3 regions of the Streptomyces sp. NPDC055815 genome follow, and region 1 is predicted to be linked to each of the others. Evidence: riboswitches for the same ligand, from Rfam matches in the RefSeq annotation. Region 1 holds a riboswitch; each other region holds the start of a gene.
The links. A riboswitch is a leader RNA that binds a small molecule or an ion and turns the genes downstream of it on or off. The one in region 1 is predicted to bind S-adenosylmethionine.
Positions count from the first base shown of each region.

Region 2: it holds a riboswitch for S-adenosylmethionine, as region 1 does, so the genes downstream of both, ACWGN5_RS29955 (aminotransferase class V-fold PLP-dependent enzyme) here and ACWGN5_RS37620 (IclR family transcriptional regulator) in region 1, are expected to answer to the same signal.
Region 3: it holds a riboswitch for S-adenosylmethionine, as region 1 does, so the genes downstream of both, thrC (threonine synthase) here and ACWGN5_RS37620 (IclR family transcriptional regulator) in region 1, are expected to answer to the same signal.

Region 1 covers NZ_JBSHDU010000101.1:19,704-29,829, forward strand. Annotated here, with positions in the region: gene ACWGN5_RS37560 (protein kinase domain-containing protein) at 1-1,000, opposite strand, end outside; partial or broken gene ACWGN5_RS37565 (helix-turn-helix domain-containing protein) at 1,323-1,664, shown strand; gene ACWGN5_RS37570 (hypothetical protein) at 1,844-2,266, opposite strand; gene ACWGN5_RS37575 (plastocyanin/azurin family copper-binding protein) at 2,256-2,750, opposite strand; gene ACWGN5_RS37580 (RNA polymerase sigma factor) at 2,919-3,485, shown strand; gene ACWGN5_RS37585 (anti-sigma factor family protein) at 3,491-4,276, shown strand; gene ACWGN5_RS37590 (SMI1/KNR4 family protein) at 4,291-4,842, opposite strand; gene ACWGN5_RS37595 (hypothetical protein) at 4,911-5,309, opposite strand; gene ACWGN5_RS37600 (nucleoside deaminase) at 5,384-6,052, opposite strand; gene ACWGN5_RS37605 (DinB family protein) at 6,202-6,708, opposite strand; gene ACWGN5_RS37610 (YdcF family protein) at 6,861-7,451, shown strand; gene ACWGN5_RS37615 (SMI1/KNR4 family protein) at 7,500-8,087, opposite strand; SAM riboswitch class I at 8,290-8,431, shown strand; gene ACWGN5_RS37620 (IclR family transcriptional regulator) at 8,642-9,364, shown strand; gene ACWGN5_RS37625 (thiol-disulfide oxidoreductase DCC family protein) at 9,420-9,812, shown strand; partial or broken gene ACWGN5_RS37630 (substrate-binding domain-containing protein) at 9,883-10,126, opposite strand, start outside.
Region 2 covers NZ_JBSHDU010000058.1:38,492-48,617, reverse strand. Annotated here, with positions in the region: gene ACWGN5_RS29990 (Ig-like domain-containing protein) at 1-942, shown strand, start outside; gene ACWGN5_RS29985 (response regulator transcription factor) at 965-1,366, opposite strand; gene ctaE (aa3-type cytochrome oxidase subunit III) at 1,569-2,189, shown strand; gene qcrC (cytochrome bc1 complex diheme cytochrome c subunit) at 2,263-3,072, shown strand; gene qcrA (cytochrome bc1 complex Rieske iron-sulfur subunit) at 3,069-4,121, shown strand; gene qcrB (cytochrome bc1 complex cytochrome b subunit) at 4,118-5,740, shown strand; gene trpD (anthranilate phosphoribosyltransferase) at 5,872-6,936, shown strand; SAM riboswitch class IV at 7,012-7,127, shown strand; gene ACWGN5_RS29955 (aminotransferase class V-fold PLP-dependent enzyme) at 7,311-8,708, shown strand; gene ACWGN5_RS29950 (Lrp/AsnC family transcriptional regulator) at 8,780-9,061, opposite strand; gene ACWGN5_RS29945 (rhomboid family intramembrane serine protease) at 9,058-9,792, opposite strand; gene ACWGN5_RS29940 (hypothetical protein) at 9,952-10,126, shown strand, end outside.
Region 3 covers NZ_JBSHDU010000023.1:38,151-48,276, forward strand. Annotated here, with positions in the region: gene ACWGN5_RS16965 (serine/threonine-protein kinase) at 1-751, opposite strand, end outside; gene ACWGN5_RS16970 (RNA polymerase sigma factor) at 840-1,385, shown strand; gene ACWGN5_RS16975 (hypothetical protein) at 1,382-2,230, shown strand; gene ACWGN5_RS16980 (hypothetical protein) at 2,326-3,012, shown strand; gene ACWGN5_RS16985 (alpha,alpha-trehalose-phosphate synthase (UDP-forming)) at 3,085-4,440, opposite strand; gene ACWGN5_RS16990 (DUF11 domain-containing protein) at 4,523-6,052, opposite strand; gene ACWGN5_RS16995 (glucosyl-3-phosphoglycerate synthase) at 6,136-7,104, opposite strand; SAM riboswitch class I at 7,258-7,404, shown strand; gene thrC (threonine synthase) at 7,398-8,705, shown strand; gene ACWGN5_RS17005 (MoaD/ThiS family protein) at 8,720-8,995, shown strand; gene ACWGN5_RS17010 (cold-shock protein) at 9,422-9,625, shown strand; gene groL (chaperonin GroEL) at 9,944-10,126, shown strand, end outside.

The sequences.
Region 1 (10,126 bases):
GAAGTGCCGCGGGCGCTTGCACGGGCTGGGGCCTGGGCTCGGTCCGGGCAGGCACCGGCGGAATGGGATCCTGGCTCGGCACGAGGGCCGTATCCGGGCGCAGCGGGTCGAAGTCCAGCAACTGTGCCGCCTGGCGCCCCAGTCGACCGAGGAGCGCGCCCGGCAGCCATTCGTCGGCGCCTTCTGTGGCGGTGCGGGCGGCCACCTGCTCCGGCGTGGGGCGTCGTTCCGGGTCCTTCTGAAGGCACTCCCGTACGAGTCCGAGGAGCGCCTCCGGCAGCCCGTCCAGGTCCGGCTCTTCCTCGGCGACCCGGAACAACTGGGCGTGCAGCCCGTTGCCGGTCGCCCCGAAGGGCTGGCGCCCCGTGGCGGCGTAGGCGAGGACCGAACCCAGGCAGAACACATCGGAGGCGGCGGTGACGTGGAGCCCCCGCACCTGTTCCGGGGACATGAAGCCGGGCGAGCCGATCACCATGCCCGTACGGGTCTGCAGGCTGTCCCCGCTGATGCTGTCCAGCGCCCGGGCGATACCGAAGTCGATGACCCGGGGCCCGTCCACGGTGACCAGGACATTGGACGGCTTGAGGTCGCGGTGGACGAGGCCCGCCCCATGGATGGCCTGCAGGGCGAGCGCGAGACGGTTGGCCAGGACCCGCACCGACTGCTCGGGCAACGGCCCGTGCTGCTCGGCCACGACGGCCTGCAGATCGGGCCCGGGAATGTACTGCGTCGCGACCCAGGGCGTCTCCGCGTCCGTGTCCGCGTCGAGCACTGCCGCGGTCCAGCCCCCACCGACCCGCTTCGCCGCGGTGACCTCGCGTGCGAACCGCGAGCGGAATTCGGCGTGTTGGGCGAACTCGGTCTGCACGACCTTGACCGCGACAGTGCGCCCGCCTTCGGAGCGGGCGAGGTACACCCGGCCCATGCCGCCGGCACCTAAGCGGGCGATGAGGCGGTAGGGGCCTATGCGCGGCGGGTCTTCGGCGGTCAACTGGTCCACGAGGAAGGAGGGTAACCCAACTGTCCAGCAGCGATGGGGCAGACGGTTTCGTTCCAGAGCAGTGGGCCCTTGCCGGGTGTGTCGTCAACTGACGTGCACTGGGCGCGGACCGCCCCCTGCCCAGCAGGGAATGGCTTGTGTGCGGACACCGCCGCCCAGAAGCCCAGCCGCATCCTGCTCGTGCGGAGACCCCGCGCCGACCAGAGAGACAGGCCCTACGTGTATTGATCACGAGCGTTGTCGACACTGGTCTGGTCTTGAACATGGCGAAGACCTCCGGTGTGGTGGGAGCTGTCCAGGAACTCACCTCACGGAGGTCTTCGTGGCCCACCGTAATGCCCGGCTGACCGTCTTCGGTAGAAGACTGCTGGTCGAACGTGTCTGCTCAGGCCGTCCGGTCGCTCACGTGGCCGCAGAGATGGGCATCTCCCGGGCCACGGCCCACAAGTGGATCCGCCGGTGGCGGACCGAGGGCGATGCGGGCCTGCAAGACCGGCCGAGCCGGCCTCGCACCACACCGCACCGAACCCCGGCCGCGGTGGAAGACCGCGTCTGCGACCTGCGGCGAAGCCACAAACTCGGCCCCGCCGGGATCGGCCCGATCCTGGGCCTGCCCTCATCCACCGTCCACCGGATCCTCACCCGCCACCGGCTCAACCGGCTCGCCTGAACGCTTCAACCGCACCCTGCTCGGCGAGTGGGCCTACGGCCCTCCCTCTCGAACGACGAGCGGACAGCGGCCCTGGCAAACTTCCTCCACACCTACAACCACCACCGCTGCCACACCGCACTCGCCGGCAAGCCACCCATCAGCCGAATCAACAACGCTCCGGGTCAATACACCTAGCCCCGTGAGTGGTGCTGGCGGTGGCGGTGGCTGAGTGCGGATACCCCCAGGGTCGTCAGGACCAGGACACCCGCCGTCTCGATCGTGATGCTGGGGCGGACGAGGTCCGCGTCGGCCGATTCGTGGAAGCCGAACAGGCCCGTCGTGAGGCTCAGGAAGAGTGCGCCGAGGGTGCCCGCCGTGAACAGCGCCGTGGCGGCGGCGACCGGTCCGAGCCAGCGGTACGGGGTGAAGAGCAGGGCCGCCGCGAGGAGGCAGCCCACGACGCCGTTCAGCAGGAACAGCCAGCCGATGGTGGCCAGGTCGCGGTAGCCGTCGGCCCACAGGGCGAGGTGGATGGCGCCCATCGTCGCCGTCAGGCCCGCTGCGGCCAGCCGCAGCAGGAGCACGGCGATGCGGCGGGTTCGGTCAGTAACCATTGCCGGGAGTGTTCGGGGTCGTCGGGGTGGTGTCCGGCTTGTTGACGGGGGCGCCGGCCACCGTGATCTCGGTCTTCATGCCCTGGTCCTTGTGTCCGTCGACCGGGCAGTAGATCTCGTACGTTCCGTCCTTCAAGGTGACCGTGAGGGTGGTGGACTCCCCCGGGCCGATGGTGCTGGAGCGGTTCTCGCCGCCCGGCCCCTCGACTTCCAGGGCGTGGTCGTGATGCCCGGTGTTCGTGATGGCGAAGGCGTACGTGCCGGGTGTGAAGGTCTGCTGTGACAGCGTGATCTTGAAGTCGGCCAGGTCCGCCTTCACCTGGGTCGTACCGGCCGGCGCCGTGCTCTTCTGCTCGGGGGGCGGTGTGGTCGTACCGCTGCTGGAACCGTCGCCGTTGCCGCCTCCGCAAGCGGCGAGGAGGCCGGCCAGCGCGGCGGCCGACAGGCCGAGCAGCGCGCGCGTACGTGGTGTCGGTTTCGTCATCGTTCCGTCCTCCGCGTCGGCTCTTCGGACCGGCCCGCGGGCTTGGTCCTCCGGTTCGGTCCCCACAGGGGGTACGACGCTCGGCCGCGCCCGGATTGCGGTCCGGGCGGACAATGAGCTCGGACCATCCCTTCGGGGACTTCGGACGTATCCACGAGTGTGGGACGCATGGGCCTTCCGCTGGAGCGGGTTCCCGACGAGGCACTGCTCTCCGGTCTCGCCACGGGCGATCCGGAGATCGCGGTGGCCTTCGTGCGCCGCTTCCAGCGCTCCGTCTACGGAGTGGCCGTCGCCGTCGTCGGCGATCCGCGGCTCGCCGAGGACGTGGCCCAGCAGACCTTCGAGCGGGCGTGGCGGCACGCCCAGGTGTACGACGGCAGGCGGGGCTCCGTACGGACGTGGCTGACGGCCATCGCGCACAACCTGGCGATCGACGCGGTACGGGCGCGGCGCGCGACCCCGGTCGCCCCTGAGGACCTGGAGGCGCTGGTGGGGATCGTGTCCGAGACTCCGGAGCGGCGCGCGCTCGCCGACGAAGCGGCCGAGCGGGTCCGGCGGGCGGTGGCGGCGCTGCCCCGGGAGCAGGCGCGGGCGCTGGTGATGGCCGGGATCTACGGGATGACGGCGCGGGAGGTCGCCGCCTTCGAGGGCGTGCCGCTGGGCACGGCCAAGACCAGGATCCGGGCGGGGACGATCAAGGTGCGGGCGCTCCTGGAGAGCGAGGAGACGCGGTGAGCGGCATGGACTGCGAGCGGCTGCGCGAGGAGGGTGCCGAGCTCGCGCTGGGGATCCTTCCGGCGCGCGAGCGGGCCGAGGCGGTGGCCCATCTGGACCGCTGCCCGGACTGCCGGGCGTACGTGGAGCGGCTGACGGTGGTCGGGGACGGGCTGCTCGGGCTGCTGCCGGGGGCGGAGCCTCCGCTGGGTTTCGAGAGTCGGGCGGTACGGACGATGGCCCCCGCCCGTACGTCGGCCCCTGCCCCGGCACCCTCGACTCCTCCGCCGACGGCGCGACGGCGCATTCGGGGCCGTCGCTTCCGGATGGCTGCGGCGGGCGTGGCCACGGCGCTGGCCTTCGGGTTCGGCGGTTGGGCGGTCGGTACGGCGGTGGAGGGCGCGCCCCAGGTGGTGGCCCCGGCACCGCACGTCCTGGAGGCGACGCTGGTCTCCTCGGCCGGGGAGGGGACCGGGGCCGGCAAGGAGGTGGGGCGGATCTACGCGCACCTGGCCGACGCGGCGGGCGGGAACGGCTGGGTCTACATGTCGGTCGACCTCGGTGAGGTACGGGCGGTCGACGGCCCGGTGCGTTGCCTCCTGGTGCGGGCCGACGGCTCCTCCGTATCGCTCGGCTCGTTCCCCCTCAGGGCGGGTTACGGCTACTGGGGCGCCCCGGCCCCCGTGGATCCCGGCAACCTCAGTGGCGCCCGCCTGGTGGCCCCGGACGGCACGGTCCTGGCGACGGCCCATTTCGAAGGAACGGGATCCGGCGGGACCGGCGGGTCAAGCGGGTCGGACCCCAGCTCGTAGAACGTCTCGCACGCCTACTCGTCGGAGCCCAAGATGTCCGCGTTCGCGTCGAAGCCCCGCTCCGTGTCCTCGAACTCGCCGAGGGTCTCCGAGTGGATGCGTCCGGTGAGCACTCCGGCGACGAACTCGGCGGCGGAGACGGCGTGGTGTTCCCATTCGGGTCCACGGCCCTCGTTGACCAGGACGGTCCATTCCCCGGGCTTCGCCGTCTCGCTGGTGAGCCAGTAGAGGTAGGCGCCGCTGCCCTCGATGTAGGCGAAGGGGAGCACGCCGGTTCCGTCGGCCGCGAGTTCGTCCGGCTTCGGCTCGCCGCGGTCCCAGAGTCTGCCGAGTACCTCGGCGCGCTCACCGACGATCGCCACCAGGTCGTAGTCCTCGTCAGTGCAGTCCGGCTCCAGGATCCAGATCGTCTCGTCGAAGACTCCCCCGCCGTAGGTGTCGACGAGGTCTTTGTAGTCCTGGGGCAGCGCCGTACCCAGACATTCCTCCGTCCGGGACCAGGTGCGGGGCAGGCTGCCGGCCGGCGGAGGGACGAGGCGGGTGAGTTCCCGGACGGCGGGGTGCATCGGGCGGGCCTTCCTGTCTCGGAGAGCGCTGGGCGATGGGGCTGTTCGGTGGCCGCGCTCCCGGGGGCTCAGTGGTCGCCCTTGTGCGGCCTTGACCGGCTGCCTGGCAGTGGCTGGCGCCAGTCCCCCAGCGTGCTGACGAGGTACTGACGGGCGAGGAGACGGATGTCGTCCCATGCCGTGTCCGAAGCCAGGGCGTCGCCCCAGAGGCCTGCGCGACCCGTGGCGTCGATCTCGCCGAGTCGCCGGCCGACGGCCTGAAGGTCGCGCAGTTGCCCGGGGTCGAGGACACCGCGTTCGGCAAACCCTTCGGACATGCGGCAGAAGAGCTCCACCTCTTCGACGACCGGCTCGGTCTCCAGCTCGCGCTCCCCCAGCCAGGACAGTTGATCCCGGGCGTCGGCTGCGAGGAGGGACATCCACAGCAGTGTCGCGTGGCGCACGTGCGCGTCGCCGAACTCGTTCATGGAGGGAGGATCGCACGGAGCCCCGACAGGTCGTGTTGGGGGGACTGCGCTCACGGCGGTACTCAGGGCGGTGCTCAGGGCGCAGTGGCCTCTGCCACCCGCCGTCGCCGGGCGACTGCGGCGTCACCGACGACGGGCCACAGCTCCGCCAGCCACGTCTCGACCGTCGTGGCCACCGGCAGGCCCGGCGGCAGAGCGTCGTGCAGTCCCGTCGTCTCCGGCTCAAGTTCTCGGCAGCGACGCAGAGTCAGTGGTTCCTCGGTCCCCCGCGCGGCCGCTGAGACACTGCGGAGAAACATCAGGTTCGCCGCCACGAGCCACGGCTGCCGGTCCAGCCCGGACACACCGGACGAACCGTCATTGGCACTGGCCAGCGCCCAGGGGTCCGGGGCCAGGTAGCGCACCGCCCCCACGCCCGTGAAGGCCGCCGCGGCCGTGCACATCGAGCAGGGTTCCTGGGTGCTCCACAGGGTCAAGGCGCCGAGATCCCAGTCGGTACGTGCCGCGCCCAGCGCATTCATCTCGGCGTGCGCGAGGGGCGTACCCCGCAGCGGGCCTCCTCCGGGACCGTCGTCGTACGCGCGGTTGCGTCCCTCGGCCAACACCGTCCCGTTGGCGTCCGTGAGTACGGAGCCCACTGCGAGTCCGCCGGCCACGAGCGCCTCGTACGCCAAGGCCAGGCACCGCTTCACCGCTTCGGGTGCCGCCGCCCACTCCGCATCGAAGTTCCTCACATCCGGCACGCCCTCATCCCCCTGAACAGTGTCGATCCCGCTCCGGCAAGCCGCCGTTCGATGACGGCTCGCCGGAGCCGAGGAAGCAGCGGGTCATCCGGCAGCACCGAGGCTGCAACGGCAGCCGGCCGGCCCCGTGGTCTGCAACCGGCGGAGGCTCAGTCGCCGGTCGTTCCGTCGAGCAGCTCGCGCAGGATGTCCAGGTGACCGTTGTGGCGGGCTGTCTCCTCGGTGAGATGCAGGAGGATCCAGCGCAGATCGACGTGGAGGCCGTTGCGTACGGCGCGCTTCGCCTTGGTCTCCAGGCCGTTCTCGGCGACGAGTTCGCGGTAGCGGGCGCTCTGTTCGGCGTATTCGTCGAGCAGCTGCGTGAGCGGGAAGTCGACGGCGATGCGCATCTCGCGGTCGGGGTCCTCGTCGGTCCAGGGGCCGTGGTCCTCCTCACCGAGGAAGACCACCTGGAACCAGTAGTACTCGACCCAGCGGAGGTGGTTGATCACTCCGCTCATGGTCATGAGCGGTGAGCCCGGCAGGAGCGCCTTGCGGGCGTTCTCCGCGGAGAGGCCCTCGCACTTGGCACGGGCCGTGTCGCGTGTGTAGTCGAGGAACGTGGTGAGCTGGGTGCGCTCGTCCCACGCAGGCGGTGTGTCGTCGATTCTGGTCATCGCGCGCAGCCTCCCCGATCATGGCGACCGATGTCGAGGGATTTTCGACGGACCTGACCTGCTGCGACCGCTCCCGGCCCGGTGGGCCGCTCCGACGATGCGGTGCCGATCGTCCGGCCTGTTCCTCCGCACAGGGCCTAGGATCGTCTGTCATGCGAGCGTGGACGTTGCCGGCCGCCGGAGTCGCTGTTCTGGCCTGGGGCGAGTGGTTGAACCGGCGCTGGTCCCGGACCCTGGTCGAGGCCGGCGGCCACGGTTCCCGAGCCGTGGTCGTGCTCGGCTACCGCAACCCGTCCGAGTCGATCAACCTCGTCAACCGCTGGCGGGTCAGGGCAGGGATCCGTTCCGTCGGCGCGGACGCCGACGGCGACTCCGTGATCGTCTTCAGCGGAGGGGCGGTCGGGGGTGGTACGGCCGAGGCGGAGCTGATGGCCGACTACGCGCGGTCCGTGCTGGGGTACAAGGGTCGTGTTCTCGTCGAGGACCAGAGCAGGAACACGTGGGAGAACATCACCCACGTGGTCCCGCTGCTGGAGGGTGCGGAGCACATCGCGATCGCGTCCCAGCCGGCACACGCGCTCAAAGCGCGCGCCTACCTGCGCCGTCAGCGGCCCGATCTCGCCGACAGGCTGGTCCGCGCCGGCGACTACCGCCTCGGGGAGTGGACGCTGTTCAAGCCGTTGCTTGCCGCGTACGGGCTGTGGACCCTGCGCGGTCTCACCGCGGCCGAACGCAAGCGTTAGCTCCCACTCCCCGCCGTTCCCGTTCCCGTCGCCTGGTCAGGGTCAGGGTCAGATCCTCGGCGAGAGACGGTACTGGCGTGGGTGAACGTGCAGCCGCGGCGAGGTGAGCAGCAGGGCTCGGTTGTCCTTGCCGCCGGCCATGTGGTCGAGCCACCGCTCGTACCAGGCGAGGAAATCCGGGGCCGAGGAGACGTTCGGGCCCCAGAAGCCGTCGGTGTTGCCGATGAGGATGCGTCCGGTGAGAGGGCCGGTGACGCCGAGGAGGACGAGGTCGCTGCAGCCGCGTTCGATGACGTGCAGGAAGAGGTGGCCTTCGCGGGTGGGGCGGTAGGCCCGACGGAATCCTCTCGTCCGTGTGTCGGCGGTGGCGCGGTTCATCGTGAAGAGGGCGCAGCGTTCGAGTGGGATCAGTCCGTAGTACGGGGATGCACCGGTGCCGCCCATGGTGGTGAGGAAGTCCCGGTAGGGGCGTGGGAGTTCCACGTCGTTCTCGGCTTCGAAGGCGTCCGCCCGGGCTTCGGACAAGCGGGGGCCGAGACGGAATGCGTGCCGTTCCTCGCCGAAGGAGTGGCTTCGGTGGGGCGCGTAGGGAATGCGTGCCAGCTTGCGTCGCAGCCGCGGGATGCGGGAGTCCATGCGAGCTCTTTTCTCGTGTCGCCGGCAATCTATCGGGCTGCGGCCGGGGATCATCCTGCGGGTGGGACCCATGCGAGCCGGGACGAGCTCCCCCGCCTGCCGGGCGAGGCGCCGGCGTTCAGCGCACTCCGCCCGGCCTGCCTTGCTGCTTCACCAGGGGGTCGCTGGCAGCTCGCCCCGGGTGTCTTGTATGGTTCTCCGCGAATCATCCAGAGGGGTGGAGGGACCGGCCCTACGAAGCCCCGGCAACTCCCCGATCGTCTCGGCGCTCCATGTTCGCGCCGCGCCGTCGGGATCAGTGCCAACTCCGGCCCGCGCCAACGTGGCGCGGGAAAAGATGAGGAGACACGGTGCTCTCTACGCTGCCCTTCGCCCCGGCTCTGCCCGTTCCGGGCTTCCCGCGTACCCAGCTCATGATCGTCGCGGCATATCGGCCGACCTGCTCGGCCCTCTCCCGCTGACCATCCCCTTCCCTCACCTTCCTTCCCCTGCCCTTCCCGGGGTGAGGTCGCCGCGAGTCATGCTCGCGCGCCGAGACTGGAGTACCCCTTTCTATGGACATTTCGGATATTTCTAGTGGTGTCGGCGTCCTCGACAAGGCCGCGGTGATCCTCGATGCGCTGGCGTCCGGCCCTGCCCATCTGGCCGGGCTTGTCGCCACCACCGGCCTGGCGCGGCCCACGGTCCACCGACTCGCCACGGCACTCGAACGCCACCGTCTGGTCGGCAGGGACCTCCAGGGCCGATTCGTCCTCGGACCCTGGATCACCGAGCTCTCGGCCGCCTCGGACGAGGACTCCCTGCTTGCCGCGGCCGGCCCGGTCCTGACGTCCCTTCGGGACGCGACCGGCGAGAGCGCGCAGCTCTACCGGCGCCAGGGTGAGGTGCGGGTCTGCGTCGCCGCCGCCGAGCGGACGTCCGGCCTGCGCGACATCGTGCCGGTGGGGTCCACCCTCCCGATGAAGGTCGGCTCCGCCGCCCAGGTCCTGCTGGCCTGGGAGGAACCGGAGCGCTTCTACCAAGGCCTGCAGGGTGCCCGCTTCACCGCGACCGCCCTGAGCGGCGTACGGCGCCGGGGCTGGGCCCAGTCGATCGGTGAGCGCGAACCCGGCATGGCCTCCGTCTCGGCACCGGTCCGCGGCCCGTCCCAGCGGGTGGTCGCCGCCGTCACGGTCACGGGCCCGATCCAACGCCTCACCCGGCACCCGGGCGCCCGGCTCGCGAAGGCCGCCGTCGACGCGGCCGACCGCCTGACCGAGGTCGTATGCCGCTCCTGACCGCGAGGCCGGGCCGGAGCGACCGCCCGGCTCCGGGCGCGGGCATGATGGAGTCATGCGAAATCAGCCCGTGCTCGTTTTCGATGGAGATTGCGGATTCTGCTCGACCTCGGCGAGGTTCGCCGAGCGACGCCTGAAGCCCCGGTGCGAGACCACTCCTTGGCAGTTCGCGGACCTGGAGGATCTCGGTGTCACCGCGACGCGGGCCTCGCACGAGGTGCTGTGGGTGACGCCCGGCGGTGCCGTGTACGGGGGTGCCCAGGCTGTCGCGAAGGCGTTGCTGAGCTCGGGCGGCGGGTGGCCGGCGGCCGGCGCGTTGCTCACCCTGCCACCCGTGCGGTGGGTGGCCCACGGCGTGTACCGACTCATCGCGAACAACCGTCACCGCATGCCGGGCGGCACCGCCGCCTGCGCCCTCCCCCACCGCCCGGCCCCGCGACCCGAGTAGCGCACCGGCAGAGAGGCGGCCCGGAAGTCGGCGGGGCGGTGTCGCCGGATGGGGTGAACTTGGCGGGGCTTTACGGGTGCAGTGGCTGCATGTGGGGCGAGCGGGACGGGACTCTCGACCGGGGGACCCGGGCGCGGCCGCTGGACGGGCGGACGATCAGCTCGTACGGCATGACGATCGAGTCCGGGTTGTACTCCCCCACCCCCTCGATGGCGTCGATGAGGAGCTGGACGACGGCCGTGCCGATGCGGCGGGGCTTGAGGGAGAGTGTCGTGATGGGTGGTTCGGTGGTGGCGTAGACGGTGGATTCGCTG
Region 2 (10,126 bases), on a different contig from region 1:
GCGGCCGGCGCCCGCTACACCGTCCGGGTGGCCACCGAGGACGAGGACGGCGCTCCAGGAGCCCGTACGTTCACTTTCGAGACGGCTCCGGCCAAACGGGCCCTCACCGTGACCTTCGGGCCGGAGGCGGGCACGTACGGCGTCGGACAGCCCATCACGGCGGAGCTCAGCCTCCCCGTCAAGGACCGCTCGGCCCGCGCCGTCGTCGAACGGGCCCTCAAGGTCCGCTCCACGCCCTCCGTCGAGGGCTCCTGGTACTGGGTGGACGACAAGAAACTGCACTTCCGTCCGAAGGAGTACTGGCCGGCCGGGGCGCTCGTCCAGGTGACCGGCAACCTGGACGGCCTCAAGGTCGGCGACAAGCTCTACGGCGGCGCGTCCAAGCCGCTGAAGCTCACCATCGGCGACCGGATCGAGGCCGTCGCGGACGCCGCGTCGCACTACATGACGGTGAAGCGCAACGGAGAAGTGATCAACACCATTCCGGTGACCACCGGCAAGCCCGGCTTCTCCACCCGCAACGGCATCAAGGTGGTGCTCGGCAAGGAGTACTACGTCCGGATGCGGGGCACCAGCATCGGCATCGCGGAGGGCAGCTCCGACTCGTACGACCTGCCGGTGTACTACGCCACCCGGGTCACCTGGAGCGGCGAGTACGTCCACGCCGCGCCCTGGTCCGTGGGCTCGCAGGGCGTCGAGAACGTCAGCCACGGCTGTGTCGGCATGTCGACGGAGAACGCGGCCTGGTTCTACGAGACCGTCCGTCCCGGAGACCTCGTCCGCGTCGTCAACAGCTACGGCGACGCGATGGACACCTTCGGCAACGGCTTCGGCGACTGGAACTTGGAGTGGGCCAAGTGGCGCCAGGGCAGCGCCCTGGTGGAGGCCGCCGGGAACCCGGTGACCCCCACCGAGAAGGCCCGTCTGAGGCCCTCGATCTGAGGGGCGACGCGCCGGGGACGGCTCAGGCGTCGATCGACAGGCGCGAGCGCAGCAGGGCCGCCAGGGACGCCGCGAACTCGACCGGTTCCACCGGAAGGGTGACCGCGGCGTCCGCGCGGCTCCAGGTGGCCAGCCAGGCGTCCTGGGGCCGTCCGATCAGCAGCAGGACCGGCGGGCAGTGGAAGACCTCGTCCTTGATCTGCCGGCAGACCCCCATGCCTCCGGCGGGCACCGCCTCGCCGTCGAGCACGCACACGTCGATCCCGCCCTCGTCCAGGCGCTTCAGCACCGCCGGCAGCGTGGCGCACTCGACGAACTCGACCGGGGGAACGTCGGTCGCGGGCCTGCGTCCGGCCGCGAGCCGCACCTGCGCGCGGGTGTTAGCGTCATCGCTGTAGACCAGGACCGTGGCACTCGACTGCATCGTTCCTCCGTGGGGAAGTCCGTGGGAAGGTCGTCGATCGATGCGCCGGATGCTACTCCGGTCCACACCCCGTCAACACCCGTTCAGCACCTGTTCGAACGGTGCTCGGCGGCCTTCGCGCTGGGCCGTTCGGGCTGGACACGCCCCCCTGACACTCCGAACGGCACCCCCCGGAGTGAGGGCGGGATAAGCGACCGACATAATGTCGGTCGTGGCGACAGTAACGACAGTAGAAACAGGGCACGCGCACCCGTCGGTCAATCGACCGAACCTCACCAGCGTCGGAACCATCATCTGGTTGAGCTCCGAGCTGATGTTCTTCGCGGCCCTCTTCGCGATGTACTTCACCCTGCGATCGGTGACGGGTCCCGAGTTCTGGGCGGAAAAGGCCTCGGCCTTGAACTTCCCCTTCTCGGCGACCAACACCACGATCCTGGTGCTCTCCTCCCTCACCTGCCAGCTCGGCGTCTTCGCCGCGGAGCGGGGCGATGTGAAGAAGCTCCGGACGTGGTTCATCATCACGTTCGTGATGGGTGCCATCTTCATCGGCGGCCAGGTCTTCGAGTACACCGAGCTGGTCAAGGTGGACGGCCTCTCGCTGTCCTCCGACCCGTACGGCACGGTGTTCTACCTGACCACCGGCTTCCACGGCCTGCACGTGACGGGCGGTCTCATCGCCTTCCTGCTGGTCCTCGGCCGGACGTACGCCGCCAAGAGGTTCACCCACGAGCAGGCAACCGCCGCCATCGTCGTGTCCTACTACTGGCACTTCGTCGATGTCGTCTGGATCGGCCTCTTCGCCACGATCTACATGATCAAGTAATCGGCTCCGCCTCACGGCGGACCGAGACATCCAGCAAGCATCGACGCAGAAGATCCTGACACCGGGGTAATCCGTGAAAAAGCTCTCCGCACGACGACGCCATCCGCTGGCGGCGGTCGTCGTCCTACTTCTCGCGCTGGCGGCCACGGGGGGGCTGTACGCCGCGTTCGCGCCCGCGGGCACGGCGAAGGCCGATGAAACCGCCCAGTCCCTCGCCATCGAGGAGGGCAAGAAGCTCTACTCCGTCGGCTGCGCCAGCTGCCACGGAACCGGCGGTCAGGGCACCTCTGACGGCCCGTCCCTCGTCGGCGTCGGCTCGGCCGCGGTCGACTTCCAGGTCGGCACGGGCCGTATGCCGGCCCAGCAGCCGGGCGCCCAGGTCCCGAAGAAGAAGGTCATCTACTCGCAGGCTGAGATCGATCAGCTCGCGGCGTACGTCGCCTCTCTCGGTGCCGGTGCGATCACGCCGACCGAGGGCCAGTACAGCCCGGAAGGTGCCGACATCGCCAAGGGTGGCGAGCTGTTCCGCACCAACTGTGCCCAGTGCCACAACTTCACCGGTGAGGGTGGCGCGCTGACCTACGGCAAGTACGCCCCGAGCCTCGAAGGCGTGAGCCCGAAGCACCTCTACGAGGCCATGCAGACCGGCCCGCAGAACATGCCTTCCTTCCCCGACACGACCATGCCGGAGAAGGAGAAGAAGGACATCATCGCGTACGTCCAGGCCGTCAACAGCGACACGTCCGAGAGCCCGGGCGGTCTCAAGCTCGGTGGCCTCGGCCCCGTCAGCGAGGGCCTGTTCGCCTGGGTCTTCGGCCTGGGCGCGCTGATCGCAGTTGCCATCTGGGTCGCGGCCCACACCGCTAAGGCCAAGAAGTCATGAGTAGCCAAGAGATTCCAGAAGAGACCCTGCCGGCAGGGCAGGACACCGCGCACGGCGCGGTGAAGGTCGCCGACGACCCGTTCGCCGACCCGGGCCTTCCGCCCCACAAGCCCCGCATCCAGGACATCGACGAGCGGGCCGCCCGCCGGTCCGAGCGCGCGGTCGCCTTCATGTTCACGCTGTCGATGCTGGCCACCGTCGGCTTCATCGCCTCGTACGTGATCTTCCCGGTCGACAAGATCGTGTACATCTGGCCCTTCGGCCACGTGTCCGCGCTCAACTTCGCCCTGGGATGGACCCTCGGTGCCGCCCTCTTCTTCATCGGCGCGGGCGCGGTCCACTGGGCCCGCACCCTGATGTCCGACGTCGAGGTCGCCGACGAGCGTCACCCGATGGCGGCGACCCCCGAGGTCAAGGCGAAGGTCATGGCGGACTTCGCGGCCGGTGCCGCGGAGTCGGGCATGGGCCGCCGCAAGCTCATCCGCAACACGATGTTCGGCGCGCTGTCGCTCGTACCGCTCTCCGGCATCGTCCTGCTGCGTGACATGGGCCCGCTGCCCGAGAAGAAGCTCCGGTCCACGCTGTGGACCAAGGGGCTCCAGCTCATCAACATGAACACGCACGAGCCGCTGCGTCCCGAGGACGTCGCGGTCGGCTCGCTGACCTTCGCGATGCCCGAGGGCCTCTCGGAGCACGACGAGCACTTCCAGACCGAGATCGCCAAGGCCGCCCTGATGATCGTCCGGATCCAGCCGGAGGACATCAAGGACAAGCGCGAGCTCGAGTGGTCCCACCAGGGCATCGTCGCGTTCTCGAAGATCTGCACCCACGTCGGCTGCCCGATCTCCCTGTACGAGCAGCAGACGCACCACGTGCTCTGCCCGTGCCACCAGTCCACCTTCGACCTCTCCGACGGCGCCCGCGTCATCTTCGGCCCGGCCGGTCACGCCCTTCCGCAGCTGCGGATCGGTGTGAACGACAAGGGCTTCCTCGAGGCGCTCGGCGACTTCGACGAGCCCGTCGGTCCTGCCTTCTGGGAGCGCGGATGAGCACCGTGACCACGAGTAAGAAAGCACCCGCCGGTGAGCGGGTCGCGGACTGGGCCGACGGCCGCCTGGGGATCTACACGCTGGCCAAGGCCAACATGCGGAAGATCTTCCCGGACCACTGGTCCTTCATGCTGGGCGAGGTCTGCCTCTACAGCTTCCTCATCATCATCCTGACGGGCGTCTATCTGACGATGTTCTTCCACCCGTCGATGAACGAGGTGGAGTACGTCGGACCGTACGTCCCGCTCCAGGGACAGCTGATGTCCGAGGCGTTCAACTCGACCATGCACATCTCCTTCGAGGTGCGCGGTGGTCTGCTGATCCGGCAGATCCACCACTGGGCGGCGCTGATCTTCCTCGCCGGCATGTTCGTGCACATGATGCGCGTGTTCTTCACCGGCGCGTTCCGCAAGCCGCGTGAGATCAACTGGCTGTTCGGCTTCCTGCTGTTCTTCCTGGGCATGTTCACCGGCTTCACCGGTTACTCGCTCCCGGACGACCTGCTCTCCGGCACCGGTGTCCGCTTCATGCAGGGCGCGATCCTGTCCGTGCCGGTCATCGGCACGTACCTCTCGATGTTCCTGTTCGGCGGCGAGTTCCCCGGCGGCGACTTCGTCGCCCGGTTCTACTCGGCGCACGTGCTGCTGCTGCCCGGCATCATGCTGGGTCTCGTGGTCGCCCACCTCATCCTGGTGTTCGTCCACAAGCACACGCACTTCGCCGGCCCCGGCCGGACGAACGACAACGTCGTGGGCATGCCGCTGCTGCCCGTGTACATGGCGAAGGCCGGAGGCTTCTTCTTCCTGGTCTTCGGCGTCATCGCGATCATCGCGGCGATCGCCTCGATCAACCCGATCTGGGCCATCGGCCCGTACCGCCCGGACCAGGTGTCCACCGGCGCCCAGCCCGACTGGTACATGGGCTTCGCCGAGGGTCTGATCCGTGTCATGCCGGGCTGGGAGATCAACCTGTGGGGCCACACGCTGGTCCTCGGCGTGATGATCCCGCTGGCGATCTTCCCGGCGGTCCTCGCGGCCATCGCGGTCTACCCGTTCATCGAGTCCTGGATCACCGGCGACAAGCGCGAGCACCACATCGCGCAGCGCCCGCGCAACGCTCCGACGCGCACCGCCTTCGGTGTCGCCTGGATCACCGCGTACATGGTCATGCTCATCGGTGGTGGAAACGACCTCTGGGCGACCCACTTCCACCTGTCGATCAACTCGATCACCTGGTTCGTGCGGATCTTCTTCTTCCTCGGCCCGGTCATCGCGTTCATCGCCACCAAGCGGATCTGCCTCGGCCTCCAGCGCCGCGACAAGGACAAGGTGCTGCACGGCCGCGAGTCGGGCATCATCAAGCGCCTCCCGCACGGTGAGTTCGTCGAGGTCCACGAGCCGCTCAGCCAGGGCGAGCTGCACCGCCTCACGGCGCACGAGCAGTACGAGGCCGCGGAGCTTCCGCCGGCCGTCGACGAGAACGGCGTGGAGCGCAAGATCGGCCGCATGGAGAAGCTCCGGGTCAAGCTCAACAAGGGCTACTACGGCGACGACAGCCAGATCGCCAAGCCCACGGTCGAGGAGTACAAGGAGATCCAGAGCGGCCACGGCCACCACTGATCACCTGAACACCTGACCTTGTAGAGGTCGCCACGGCGAGAGCCCCGTCCATTCGATGGACGGGGCTCTTTGCCGTCCCCGGACCTCGATAGGGTGGGTGTGTATCCGTCACGTGATCATCAGGAGCTGCCATGAGCGCTGCGACCCCCGCTGGAGGACCTACGTCGGCGGGCCGCTCCTGGCCCGTCCTGCTGAACGGCCTGCTCGACGGCCACGACCTCTCCGCCGACGACACGGCCTGGGCGATGGACCTGATCATGAGCGGCGAGGCGACCGACGCGCAGATCGCCGGCTTCATGGTCGCGCTGCGCGCCAAGGGCGAGACCGTGCAGGAGATCGCCGGCCTCGTCCGGACCATGTACGCGCACGCCAACGTCATCGAGGTGCCCGGGCGGACCGTCGACATCGTCGGCACCGGTGGTGACGGCGCCAAGACGGTGAACATCTCCACGATGGCGTCGATCGTGGTCGCCGGGACCGGCGCCAAGGTCGTCAAGCACGGCAACCGCGCCGCATCCTCCGCCTCCGGCTCCTCCGACGTCCTGGAGAAGCTCGGCGTCAATCTGAACCTGACCCCGCAGCGGGTCGCCGAGGTCGCCGACGAAGCGGGCATCACCCTCTGCTTCGCGATCAAGTTCCACCCCTCGCTGCGGCACGTCGCCGCGGCCCGCGGCCAGCTGGGCATCCGGACGACCTTCAACGTCCTCGGCCCGCTGACCAACCCCGCCAAGGTGCGGGCCCAGGCCGTCGGCGTCGCCGACCCGCGGATGGCGCCCATCGTCGCCGGGGTCCTCGCCGAGCGCGGCAACTCGGCCCTGGTCTTCCGTGGCGACGACGGCCTGGACGAGCTCACCACCACCTCCACCTCCCGGGTCTGGGTGGTCCGGGACGGCGGTGTCACCGAGGAGCGCTTCGACCCGCGGGACGTCGGCATCGACCTCGTCACCCTGGAGGCGCTGCGCGGCGAGGACGCCTCGTACAACGCCGACGTCGCCCGCCGGCTGCTCGCGGGGGAGACCGGTCCGGTACGGGACGCGGTGCTGCTCAACGCGGCGGCGGCGCTCACCGCCCTCGACCCCGGCACGGGCACCCTCGCGGAGCAGCTGGCCGCGGGAATCGCGAAGGGCGCGGAGGCGATCGACTCCGGCGCGGCCCAGCGGTCCCTGGAGCGGTGGATCGCCGCCACCCACCGCTGACGCGCGACACGCGGCCCCGTCCGGCATGCGGACGGGGTTGCGCGTCGTCGATCAGCTGAACTACGTTCTGTATCAGGTCATGAGCGACAGCCCTCAAGCCCCGGCTGGCTGTCCGGCAACCCTCCGTCCGTGGCGGGGTGCCCCGGGTGAAGACCAGGTCGTACGGCAGAAGCCTGCGGCAAGCGCGGACCCCTGCGCACCACCCTGGGGTCCTTGGTCCTCTAGGGAGCGGTGTCTCGTGAGCAAGCGAATGCGTTAGGGCCCCTTCGGCCCCTCTCTCCACCTTTTCCGCCCGTACGCGGCACCCTTCTTCGCGCTGCCCTGCGGGCCCTTTCACGCCTTTTCGCGCCCTTTTTATGCCGGGAGATACCGCCATGTCCGCATGCCCGAACGCCGCCACCGTCGAGACCGCCGTCGCCGCCGAGTCCGCCGACCCCTGCTGCGCCGCCCCGCTGCCGGTCCTCGGCCGGGACGTGACCGTCCCGCTCGTCACCGGCGGCGAGGTGACCTATGCGGCGCTCGACTACGCGGCCAGCGCGCCGGCCCTCCAGCGGGTCTGGGACGACGTCGCCGCGTACGCCCCGTACTACGGCAGCGTCCACCGCGGAGCGGGCTACCTCTCCCAGCTCTCCACCGACCTCTTCGAGAACAGCCGCGTCACCGTCGCCGAGTTCCTCGACTGCCGCCCGGACGACCAGGTCGTCTTCACCCGCTCCACCACCGACTCGCTGAACCTGCTCGCCGCCACGATCCCGGCCGGCTGCCAGGTCTTCGTCTTCGAGACCGAGCACCACGCCTCCCTGCTGCCCTGGAGGGACGCCCGCGTCACCTACCTCAACGCGCCGCGCACCCCGGAGCAGGCCGTCGAGACCCTGGAGCGCGCCCTCGCCGACCGCGACCCCTACGGTCCCGCCCTCGTCTGCGTGACCGGCGCCTCCAACGTCACCGGTGAGCTGTGGCCCGTGAAGGAGCTCGCCGCCGCCGCGCACGCGCACGGCGCCCGGATCGTGCTCGACGCCGCCCAGCTGGCCCCCCACCACCCCGTCTCCGTAAGGGAGTTGGACGTGGACTGGGTCGCCTTCTCCGGGCACAAGCTGTACGCGCCCTTCGGCTCCGGCGTCCTCGCCGGCCGTGCCGACTGGCTGCAGGATTCCGAGCCCTACCTCGCGGGCGGTGGAGCGTCCCGCAAGGTAGCCCGTCGGGCCGACGGTGGTGTGGACGTGGAGTGGCACACCACCGCGGCCCGACATGAAGCCGGTTCGCCGAACGTCATCGGCGTCTACTCGATCGCCTCCGCCTGCAAGGCGCTGACCGAGGCCGGCTTCGACTCCCTCGTCGCCCGCGAGCAGCTCCTGATCGCCAAGGTCCGCGAGGGCCTGGCCGAGGTGCCCGAGGTGCGGGTGCTCTCGCTCTTCGGCGACGACGCGCCCCGCGTGGGCGTCATCTCCTTCGTCGTGGAGGGCTGGAACAGCTCCCACTTCGCCGCCGCGCTCTCCGCCGAGTACGGCATCGGCGTCCGCGACGGCCTGTTCTGCGCCCACCCGCTGGTCCGCACCCTGCTCGGCAGCGACCCGCAGGACCCGGGGGAGTGCGGCGCCCCCGAGGCCGCGCCCGGCGAGCGCTCCCTCAACGCCATTCGGGTGAGCTTCGGCGCCGGTACGCCGGACGAGCACGTGGACCGGTTCGTCGGCGCCGTGAAGGAGCTCGTCCGGGACGGCGCGCAGTGGAAGTACCGCACCGAGGACGGCCGCTGCGTCCCGGACCGCGGCTGATTGCTCACTCGTACGGGTGAAGGGGGCCTCCCGGTCGGGAGGCCCCCTTCAGTCGTGCCGCGGGTCCGGGGTCAGGACTCCAGACCGATGGCGAAGGCCGCCTCCAGGTCGTGCTGGGAGTACGTCCGGAAGGCGACGTGCGTGTCCGTGGCCTCGACGCCCGGGATCTTGCTGATCCGGCCGGGGATCACGTCCGCCAGGTCGTCGTGGCGCGGCACCCGGACCATGGCGATCAGGTCGTACGTACCGGTGACCGAGAAGACCTCGCTGACGCTGTCGAGCGCGGCGATCGACTCGGCGATCTCGGGGATGCGGTCCACGCTGGTCTTGATGAGCACGATCGCGGTGATCACGGCTGGCTTTCTCCCTCGGTCGCCGCGGCTTGGGCTTTCACTCTATCCCCACCGCGGAAGCGCACCCAGGCGTAGAGGAAGCCGACGGAGAAGCCCACGACATGGGCCAGATAGGCGACGCCCGGCCCCGCGCCCGCCGCCCGCGCGGCCAGCCACTGGAGCGTGAACCAGAAGATCAGCACGATCCAGGCGGGGAAGCGCAGCGGCAGGAAGAACAGGAAGGGGAAGAGGCTGGTGACCCGGGATCGGGGGAAGAGGAAGAGAAAGGCCCCGAGCACCGCGGAGATCGCCCCGGACGCCCCGACCAGGGTCTGCTCGCTGTCCGCGTGCGCCACCGCGTAGCCGGACAGGGCGATGTAGCCGGTGCCCAGATAGAAGAGGCAGAACTCGACGGCGCCCATGCGCTCCTCGGCCATGGCGCCGAAGACGTACAGGAACAGCATGTTTCCCAGGAGGTGGAGCCAGCTCCCGTGGACGAAGAGCGCGGTCAGCGGGGTGAGCAGGGCGCGCGGGTCGCCGCCGGTCAGCTCGGCGGGGACGACGCCCCAGCGGCGGAAGTAGGCGCCCTGGGCGGCCAGGAGCTCGTCGCCCGTGCCGTACCCCGGGTTGAGTCCGGAGACCGGACTGAGGGCGAAGAGCAGGCAGCAGGCGGCGATCAGTCCGTACGTCACCGTGGGTCCGCTGCGGGTGCCCCGCCAGGCACCGAGGGCCGCACCTCGCCAGTCGATCATGGACAGATCATGGCGTACCGGGGCCGAAGTGGACAGAGTGCCTCGCCGTGCCCCGCCCTCCCCGCGAGGCCGTAGGGTTACGGGCACCACCACCGCAGTTCGACGGCGCACCGCGGCACCCGCACCTGGTACCACGCAACAGGAAGAAGGACGGCACCGATGACGACGGTTCCCCTGCCGACCGACGAGACCCGCTGGCGCTGCACGCTCTGCGGCAATCTGACCCGCTTCGACGTGACCCGCTCGTCCAAGGTCGTGGAGTACGTCCATCTGGACCTCGCCGGGGATCCGACGGTCGAGGAGCGGCAGGTGGTCAGTGAGACCATCGAGTCGG
Region 3 (10,126 bases), on a different contig from region 1:
CGGCCGGTTCGACGGACATCGCGGCCCGTAGCAGCAGGGCGACGTTCGGTGGGAGCTCCGCTCCGGCGGGGAGCGCGGGCAGCGTCGAGGTGGTCGGCTGGTCGGTCATCAGGGCTGTGGCGCGGCCGCCCGGGCCGAACGGCTTCTGCCCGGTCAACAGCTCGTAGGTGACGACGGCCAGCGCGTACACATCGGCCCTTCCGTCGAACCCGCCGGTCTGGAAGGCCTGTTCCGGTGCCATGTACGCGGGGGTGCCCGTGGTCACCGTCAGCCCGGACGCGTCGGCCAGTTGTTTGGCGCTGCCCAGATCCGCCACCAGCACCTCGGCGGGCGCGGGGCCGGTGGAGAGCAGCAGGTTGGACGGCTTGACGTCGCGGTGCACCACACCCGCGTCGTGCAGGACCTGGACCGCGTAGCCCGCCTCCGCGGCCAGCCGCAGCGCCTCCCGCGGGTCCCCCTGCCCGACCCGGTCCGCCAGGGTGCCGCCGCGTACGTAGTCCATGACGAAGTAGGGCCGGTCCTCCTGCACCCCGACGTCATGCACCCGGACCACCCGCGGGCTGGCGATCCGGCGCAGCAGCCTCGCCTCCGCCAGGAACCGCTCGCGCACATCGGCGTTGGCGGCCCAGTTCTCGGCCAGCACCTTCACCGCGACCTCGGTGTCGAGCTCCGGATCGTAGGCCTTCCAGACCGTCGCGAAGGAGCCGGCTCCGAGCCGGTCAAGGAGGAGGTAACGGCCGAGCTTGCGCATGTGGCAGCATTCTGCCGGAGTCCGGGGGAGCGTGGAACGCCCCCCTCGACGGGTGGGACGCGCGCGGGGCGAAACGGGGGGATTCCGGGTGTTCGAGGAAGGCGAGTTGGAGCGGCTCGTGGCGGCCGCTCAGGCGGGGGACTCGGGGTCGACGGAGTACCTGCTGGCCACACTGCGGCCGGTGGTGCTGCGACGCTGCTCGCGCTTCCTGCCCCACCACGCCGACGCGGAGGAGGCCGCGCAGGACGCCCTCCTGTCCATCAGCACGCACCTGGGCGAGTACAGCGGCCACGGCTCCTTCCTGGGCTGGGTGACGGTGATCGCCTCGAACGCCGCCCGGTCCACCTACCGTTCGATGCGCCGACGCGCCGAGGACAGCCACGCCGACCTCCCCGAGTCCGTCGACCCGCGTACCACCAGCGTCATCGCCGGGAGCCGGCTCGACCTGATGGAGGCGTTGGCCGCGCTGGAGCGGCAGCACCCCACCCTGGTGGAGTCCTTCGTGCTGCGCGACCTGGGCGACCTGACCTACGTCCAGGTGGCCGAGCAGCTGGACGCCCCGTTGGGCACGGTCAAGGACCGTATCCACCAGGCCCGCCGCTTCATGCGCGAGCGCCTGGTCGCCGGTTCGTGAAGGGCGGTCACGCGACGGGCGGCGGCCACGCCGTCGTCCGGCTCCGGTCCGCCGTCGCCGCCCTGGTGGCAGCCGCCGCGCTCGGGCTGGTGACCGGCCGATTCGTCCTGCCCTCGCCCCCCGGCGCCGACGCGCACCCGGCAGCGCGTTCGGGTGCCGCGCCCGGCGGGGCATCCCAGGGCGCGTCCGCTCCCGCGAGGCCCGGCATGTCCGCCCCGATGCCCGCGCCCTCGGCCTCCGGTTCCGGCTCGCCGACCGGTGCGACCGGGCCGGTGACGAAGGCGAACCTTCTGGAACCCGCGGCGTTCGGCCCGGACGCCGGCATCGGGAAGATCCACGTCACCGACCGGTACGGCGACGGGCATTACGCCAACGCGGCCTGCACCGGGGAGAAGACCCTCACGGAGACCCTGGGCGGGCCCGGTGCCCACTTCCGCGGACTGATGACCAGCACCCGCACCGACCCGAGCGACCCCACGCTGGCCCGGGACGGCGCCGACCAGGTCGCCCGCGAGGTCGCCGCCGAGGCCCGTACCCCTTCCCTGGCGCAGAACTTCTCCCAGCGCCTGCTGCTGGAGCAGGTGCCCTGCCAGGAGGAAGCGCCGGGGCACTGGGTCTACGGAAGGACCACGACGCTGCGGCTCGCCCCGGACGTCACCGCGAGCTGGATGGGCGTCTACCCGGGATCCCTCAACACCACCGGCACGGCGCCCGAGGGCGAGGAGCCCTGCGGCGGCATCGCCGTGCTGCGCAGCGGCACCCACTACGGGGTGCTGGAGGTCGACGCCTGCCTGGGGACGGCCGCGATGGACCGGGTCGTCAGGGCCGCTCTGTCACAGCTGTGAAACAGCCGGTCAGAGCTCCAACTTTCCCTTCTCCGGCGGCATCTCCCCCGGTTGTACGAGGACGCAGCAGGCGTCCCGACCAGCAGGGGGACCAGATGACCGAGAACCAGACCGTCCAGCAGAAGTCCGTTCGCCGCAACCGGGTCGCCGCCGCGGCCTGCTTCGCCGCCGCACTGATCACGGCCACCGTCGTCGGCACCCAGTCGGCCACCGCCGCCGGGGCCGCGCACCGCACCGCGGCCGCCGCCCGCTCGGCCGCGGTCGCCGCGCCCGCACTCGGCTCCGCCGCCCTCGTCCAGAGCGAGGACTTCCGGACGGGCCTGAACCCGGTCGGCGCGACCGTCGCGCTGACCGGGCGCCAGGCGCTGTCCGCGTGCTCCGGCGAGGAGACGATGCGCGACCTGACCCAGGGCAGGGCCACCGCGTACGCGTCCGTGAACTGGACCTTCGACACCGGCGGCCTGCTGACCGAGTCGGCCGCGAGCGCCCCCACCAAGACCGCGGCCGCCACCTGGGAGAAGCAGCTCGGCGGGCTCGTCCAGGACTGCCAGGACGAGCCCGCCGGCCACTGGTACTACGGCGCGGCCCACACCCTGACCACCACCGGCGGCACCGCCCACTGGTACCCGGCCTACAACGGCGACGGCACCGCCACCGGCGGGGTCGCGGTCCTGCGCAGCGGCACCAGGGTCGCCCTCGTCGAGCTCACCGGCCGGCCCGGCTACGCCCCGGCCTCCGTCGAAGGCATCGCCACCGCGGCACTGAACCGCCTCTCCTCCTGAACGGAAGCCTGAACGGAAGCCTGAACGGAAGTCCCGCTCCGCCCGCGCCGTCGGGCGGAGCGGGCCACCGGCTCACCGCTCCCGCAGCGCCTCCAGCTGGTCCAGGAACCACCGCTGCGGCGGGTGCGCCGTGGCCGTCGCCGCCAGGCGCTTCGTGCGGTCCGCGCGTTCCGTCGGGGGCATGGTCAGGGCCGTGTGGAGGGCCTCCGCCGTCTCCGTGACGTCGAAGGGGTTCACCGTGATCGCGTCCTCGTGGAGTTCCTCGTACGCGCCGGCCTCCCGGGAGAGGACGAGTGCGCAGCCCGACTCCGAGACGACCGGTATCTCCTTCGCGACCAGGTTCATGCCGTCGCGCACCGGGTTCACCAGGGCGACGTCCGCCAGGCGGTAGGCGGCCAGGGAGCGGGTGAAGTCGTCCTCCACCGAGACCAGGACCGGCCGCCAGTCCGCCGTGCCGAACTCCGTGTTGATGTCGGCGGCGAGTTCCGTGACGGAGGCCGTGTACGTGCGGTACGCCTCCAGGTCCTGGCGCGAGGGGTACGCCGAGGCCAGGTGGACCACTCGGTCGCGCCATTCCGGGTGGGTCGTGAGGAGTTCCCGGTAGGCCTCCAGGCCTCGCAGGATGTTCTTCGAGAGTTCCGTGCGGTCCACTCGGACGATGGTCTTCCGGTGGCCGATCTCGTCGCGCAGTCGCGCCAGGCGGTCGTCCACCTGCGGGCGGTACGCCAGCGCCCGCAGCTCCTCGCCGTCCACCCCCAGGGGGTACGCCGCCACCCGCGTGTCTCCCAGGTCGCCCGCGCCGGCCTCGAACGCCTCCGCCCACGCGCGCGTGTGGAAGCCCAGGCGGTCCGCGCCGAGCATCCCCCGCAGGAGCTCCTCGCGGATGTCGGCCGGCAGCATGCGCAGGTACGCGGGGGAGGCCCAGGGGGTGTGCGTGAAGTGGGCGATCCGCAGGTCCGGGCGGAGGTCCCGGAGCTGCCCCGGGACCAGCGCCAGGTGGTAGTCCTGCACCAGGACCGCCGCGCGCTCGGCCGCCTCCGCCGCCAGGGCCTCCGCGAACGCGCGGTTGTAGCTCCGGTACGACTCCCAGCGGCGGCGGAACCCCGCGTCGAACACCGGCTCGCGCGGGATGTCGTACAGGTGGTGGTGGAGGAACCAGAGGACCGAGTTCGCGATGCCGTTGTACGCGTCCGCGTAGACGGCGGGATCGATGTCCAGCATGCGCACGCCCGGCTCGCCCGTACCGCGTCTCACCGCCTCCCGGTCGCCCGCGCCGAGCGCCGCGCACACCCAGAGGCTCTCCTGGGAGTCGATGGTGCTCAGGGCCGACGCCAGGCCGCCGCCGCCCTTGCGGGCGTCCAGCGAACCGTCCTCGCCCAGTGCGTACGAGACCGGGCCCCGGTTGGATGCCACCAGCACAGTTGCCATGTGGCGAACCTAGCCCGTCCCGTAAACGCTCAAACGTACGTATACGAGACGGGTGGATTCGGCCACGGGGAGTTGCCGCAGGTCAGTCGCGTCGGCCGCGCATCGCCGCCTTCGCCACCAGGCCGGTCGCCGCGAGGGCCACGGCGAGTGCGCCGAGCAGCCAGAGGCGTTCGCCGTTGCTTCCCGTCTCCGCCATCGAGTCCGCCGCCGTCGAGCCGGAGCGGTGGCCGCCCTGTGGCCCGGGCGCCGGGGGAGCCAGGGAGGCAGGGGTCTCGGGGGAAGACGGGGAGGCAGGGGTCTCGGGGGAAGACGGGGAGGCAGGGGTCTCGGGGGAGGACGGGGGTGCCGGCGAGGAGGGCGGTGCAGGGACCTCGGCCGATGCCCCCGTCGTCGCCGAGGGGTCCGGCTGCGTCGGGGTCGGGTCCACTCGCGACGGCGACGGCGACGGCGACGGCGTCGGCGTCGGCTTCGGGTTCTCCGGCTCCGGGACCGGTACGGAGAAGGCGAGCGCGGACGGCACGTAGGTGTCGCCGCTGGTGGAGAAGGTCAGGTCCGCCGAGGTCGCGCCCGGGGGGACGGCGCCGGCCGGGACGTCGAAGGCCTTGTCGTCGATGCTCAGGTTGTTCGTGAGCTTCGGGGAGACCGCGCCGTCGTCCTCGCTGACGAAGAAGTTGTTCGTGTTGCCGGTGTGGGCCTCGGTGACGTTCCTGCCGTCGACGAGGAACGTGTCGCCCGGCGTGTTCCAGTCGCCCTCGTACGCCGTCACGCTCGCGCGTACCGTGCCCGGGCCCCGGTGGAAGCCGTCCACGGTGATCGTGGTCGCCGGGGACGTCGAGCGCTGCAGGACGTGGCCGCCGTACACGTACACGTTCCGCCGCTCCGGGGCCTTCACCGGGTCCGGGCCGGGGAACCTGTGGACGACCGTCAGGGACCAGCCGGCGACGCAGCCCTTGCCGCTCGGGGCCCAGAGGTTGCCGACCGCCACCTGGGCGTCCGTCCCCGACACGCCCGCGAAGGCGGCGGTGACGTCCGACTCGCCCGTGTAGTAGTGCGGGCCGCTGGTGTCGGCCGGGTCGGCGACCATGCTGTCGATCGATACCGGGGTCGCGGGACCCGCACCGACCCTGATCACCGGGGCCGTCGTCGTCGGGTCGCCGGGGGAGCGCCCGACGTCCGCGCCCGAGATGTCGCAGCGCTTCAGCTGCGCGCCGCTCGGGCCCTTGTACGTGCCGTCGTTCCCGCCCCAGAAGAGGCGGGCGTACGCGACCTCGGCGCCCGCCGGGATCTTCACGTGGCCCGTACTGGAGCCGAACCCGGCGTCCCCGGTGCCGCCCGCGTCGATGCGCCGCATCACGAAGGTGTTGTTGTTGTCCGAACCCTGGCCGGAGGCCGCCGTCGCACAGCGGGCCGCCAGGTCCGCGGGGGTGCTCGGGCAGCCCATGACCGTGTTGCCGATCGTGGTGAAGTCGCCGTACAGCGACTCGTCGTACCGCTTGCCGAAGGGCTCGACCACGTCCGCGGCGGCCGGTCCTGCCGCCGCGGACGCGAGCGAGCCCGCCGCGAGCCCGATGACCGCGAGCACCCTGCCCAGGTGATGGTGTCTGAAGCGCATAAAAGGGCAATGTATGCAAAACGGATCATCGTGGGGCGTTACGCCACGCGGCGGTGTGCGTCCTCCTCGGAACTCCTTCGCCGTTACGCCACGCGGCGCTGTGCGTACTCCGCGATCTCGGCCATCGGCGGCCGCTCCTCCGTGTCCACCGCGTACGTCCGCGGCTCGAAGCCCTTCTCGCCCCGCTCGAACTGGGTGAGGCGGGGGCGGACCAGATGGCCCCGGGAGAGCCGCAGCTGGGCCGTCCGGTAGATCGCCGCCGCCATCCGGCCCAGCGCCTGCCCGTCCTGGTGCCGGTGCTTGCGCACCCCCACGTCCACCTGCGCGAGCGCGTCCAGGCCCACCGTGTGCAGCGCGTCCACGAGCAGCCCCAGCTCCACTCCGTAACCGACCGGGAAGGGCAGCCGTTCGAGCAGCGAGCGCCGGGCCGCGTACTCGCCGCCCAGCGGCTGCACGAAGCCCGCCAGCTGCGGCCAGTGGAGGTTCAGGAGCGGGCGGGCCACCAGTTCCGTCACCCGGCCGCCCTGGCCGGGGGTCTTGCCGGAGGCGAGCCCATCGAATTCAGTGCCGAGCGGGCGGTCGTACATCGCCTTCACGAAGTCCACGTCCGGCTCCGTGAGCAGCGGGCCCACGATCCCCGTCACGAAGTCCGCCGAGAAGTCCCGCAGGTCCGCGTCCACGAAACAGACCACGTCCCCGCTCGTCACCATCAGCGACCGCCAGAGCACCTCGCCCTTGCCGGGGACGGCCGGTATGCGGGGGAGTATCGCGTCCCGCGCGACCACCCGGGCGCCCGCCGCCGCCGCGACCTCCGCCGTACGGTCCGTGGAGCCCGAGTCGATCACCACCAGCTCGTCCACGAGGGGGACGGCCTCGGTCATCAGCTCGCGCCGGATCACGGAGACGATGTCCCCGACCGTCGCCTCCTCGTTCAGCGCGGGCAGGACGACGCTGACGGTCGTGTTCCGCTTGGCGGCGAGGATCCGTTCCAGCGGCCGGTCCGTCACTGACCAGGACCGCCGGGCCAGCCAGCGCTCCACCTCTTCCAGCACGTGATCTCTCTCCATCTCGCGGGTCGGACGGCCGGTCCAAGGTTCCGGGCCTTCGGTTACAGTCTTGAACAACGCGGATGCCCGATGCACGTCGGGGTGCCGCCCGCGTCGGAGTGCAGGAACGAAAGTCCACCGCGCTTCACAATCGAATACCGCTCATCCAGAGGGGCAGAGGGAAACGGCCCGTTGAAGCCCCGGCAACCCTCCAGTCGGTTACCACTCGTCTCCAGCGAGGTCCCCGGCTAGGGAAGGTGCCAAATCCGTCTCATGGCGAAAAATTCGTCATGGGAAAGATGAGGAGAAAGGGCCTCGCCTCCATGGCTGTTCAGACCGTCGCACCCACCACCGTCGACCTCGGTCCCGCGTCCGGGCTTTCCTGTCGCGAATGCGGTGAAGTCTTCCCGCTCGGCCCGATCTTCGCCTGCGAACTCTGTTTCGGACCGCTCGAAGTCGCGTACGACCTTCCCACCGGTGACCCCGAGGCGCTGCGCAAGCAGATCGAGGCCGGCCCCGCCAACATCTGGCGCTACGCCCCCCTCCTGCCCGTCCCCGCCGACGTCGCCGAGAAGCCCAACCTGAACCCCGGCTGGACCAAGCTGATCCAGGCCGACAACCTCGCCCGCGAGCTCGGCGTCGCCCCCGGAAAGCTCTTCGTCAAGGACGACTCCGGCAACCCGACCCACTCCTTCAAGGACCGGGTCGTCGCCCAGGCCCTCGAAGCCGCCCGCGCCTTCGGCTTCACCACCCTCTCCTGCTCCTCCACCGGCAACCTGGCCGGCGCCGTCGGCGCCGCCGCCGCCCGCGCCGGCTTCCGCTCCTGCGTGTTCATCCCGCACGACCTGGAGCAGGGCAAGGTCGTCATGGCCGGTGTCTACGGCGGTGACCTCGTCGCCATCGAGGGCAACTACGACGACGTCAACCGCTTCTGCTCGGAGCTCATCGGCGACCCGCTCGGCGAGGGCTGGGGCTTCGTGAACGTCAACCTCCGCCCGTACTACGGCGAGGGCTCCAAGACGCTCGCCTACGAGATCTGCGAGCAGCTCGGCTGGGTCATCCCCGACCAGCTCGTCATCCCGATCGCCTCCGGCTCCCAGCTCACCAAGATCGACAAGGGTCTCCAGGAGCTCATCAAGCTGGGCCTCGTCGAGGACAAGCCGTACAAGATCTTCGGCGCCCAGGCCGAGGGCTGCTCCCCGGTGTCGGCGGCCTTCAAGGCCGGCCACGACGTCGTACGGCCCCAGAAGCCGAACACCATCGCCAAGTCCCTCGCCATCGGCAACCCGGCCGACGGCCCGTACGTCCTCGACATCGCCCGCCGGACCGGCGGCGCCGTGGAGGACGTCGACGACGAGCAGGTCGTCGAGGCCATCAAGCTCCTCGCGCAGACCGAGGGCGTCTTCGCCGAGACCGCGGGCGGCGTGACCGTCGGCGTCACGAAGAAGCTCGTCGAGGCCGGGCTCATCGACCCGAACCTCACCACCGTCGTCCTCAACACCGGCGACGGACTCAAGACCCTGGACGCGGTGGCCGACACCTCTCAGGCGACCGCCACCATCCGCCCGAGCCTGGACGCGTTCCGCGACGCCGGCCTGGCGCTCTGAAAGGTAACGAACACATGGCCGTGAACGTCCGCATCCCCACCATCCTCCGCACCTACACCGGCGGCCAGGCCGAGGTCCAGGCCGAGGGCGCGACCCTCGCCGAGGTCATCGCGGACCTGGAGAAGAACCACACGGGCATCGCCGCCCGCGTCCTGGACGACCAGGGCAAGCTGCGCCGCTTCGTCAACGTCTACGTCAACGACGACGACGTGCGCTTCGAGCAGGGTCTGGAGACGGCCACCCCGGCCGGCGCGGGCGTCTCGATCATTCCGGCCGTCGCCGGAGGCTGACCATCAAGCACAGTGCCGGCGGGTGCTGAGACCCGTATAGCGCTACCAGTCAGTACGAATTGCCCCTTCCGCGCGATAAGCGGAAGGGGCAATTCTGCATGGTTGAGCGCGGTAGAGTTGGGGAAGTCCCCTCCGCTGCTCATGCCAGGCGCATATGAGAATGCGTCCCCGCACGACAAGAAGCAGCCAAAGTGTGTGCGCGTTGTGTACCTTCTGCGCCCTTTGCCGGGCCCGACTTGCCCCGGCATCCAGGGGATTATCCCCAATTCCCCTTTCCAGGGCGCCCAGAATTCTCGGTCGAATGACCTGTTGCAGAGGGCAGTTGGGCAGATACATTCAGCCGCGGTCGACGCGTTCCGGCGCAGGGTCTGACCCGGGTCCGCGAAGTGCGGTCCCGCGCAAGGGCCAGTAATAGGGGAGTTAGGCATGGCTCAGGGCACCGTCAAGTGGTTCAACGCGGAGAAGGGCTACGGCTTCATCGCGGTAGACGGTGGTGCGGATGTTTTCGTCCACTACAGCGCGATCCAGATGGATGGCTACCGCAGCCTCGAAGAAGGCCAGCGGGTCGAGTTCGAGATCTCGCAGGGCCAGAAGGGTCCGCAGGCGGACATGGTCAAGCTCGCCGTCTGAGCGCGGCGCGATCGGCCACCGACGCAACGCCGTCGAGGGGTCCGCATCCCTGTGGGGTTGCGGACCCCTCGCGCGTTCCCGGGCCTCTGCGCGCCCCCTTGATCCCCCTCCCGAAACGCGAGAGTCGCTTGCACTCTCCTAGGGCGAGTGCTAATCATTGGCGTTAGCACTCGGAAGGTGAGAGTGCTTACGAGGATCGGGCAGACGAGGTCCGCGGCCAGGTGGGGCAAGGAACCATCGGGCACGCAGGCCGTCCGTCGCGGGCGTCGGCGCGGTCCTGGAGCGTTATCCACCCCATGTCCGGGAGGACCACTTCACATGGCCAAGATCATCGCGTTCGACGAGGAGGCCCGGCGCGGTCTCGAGCGCGGCATGAACCAGCTCGCTGACGCCGTCAAGGTCACCCTCGGCCCCAAGGGCCGCAACGTCGTCCTCGAGAAGAAGTGGGGCGCCCCCACGATCACCAACGATGGTGTCTCCATCGCCAAGGAGATCGAGCTC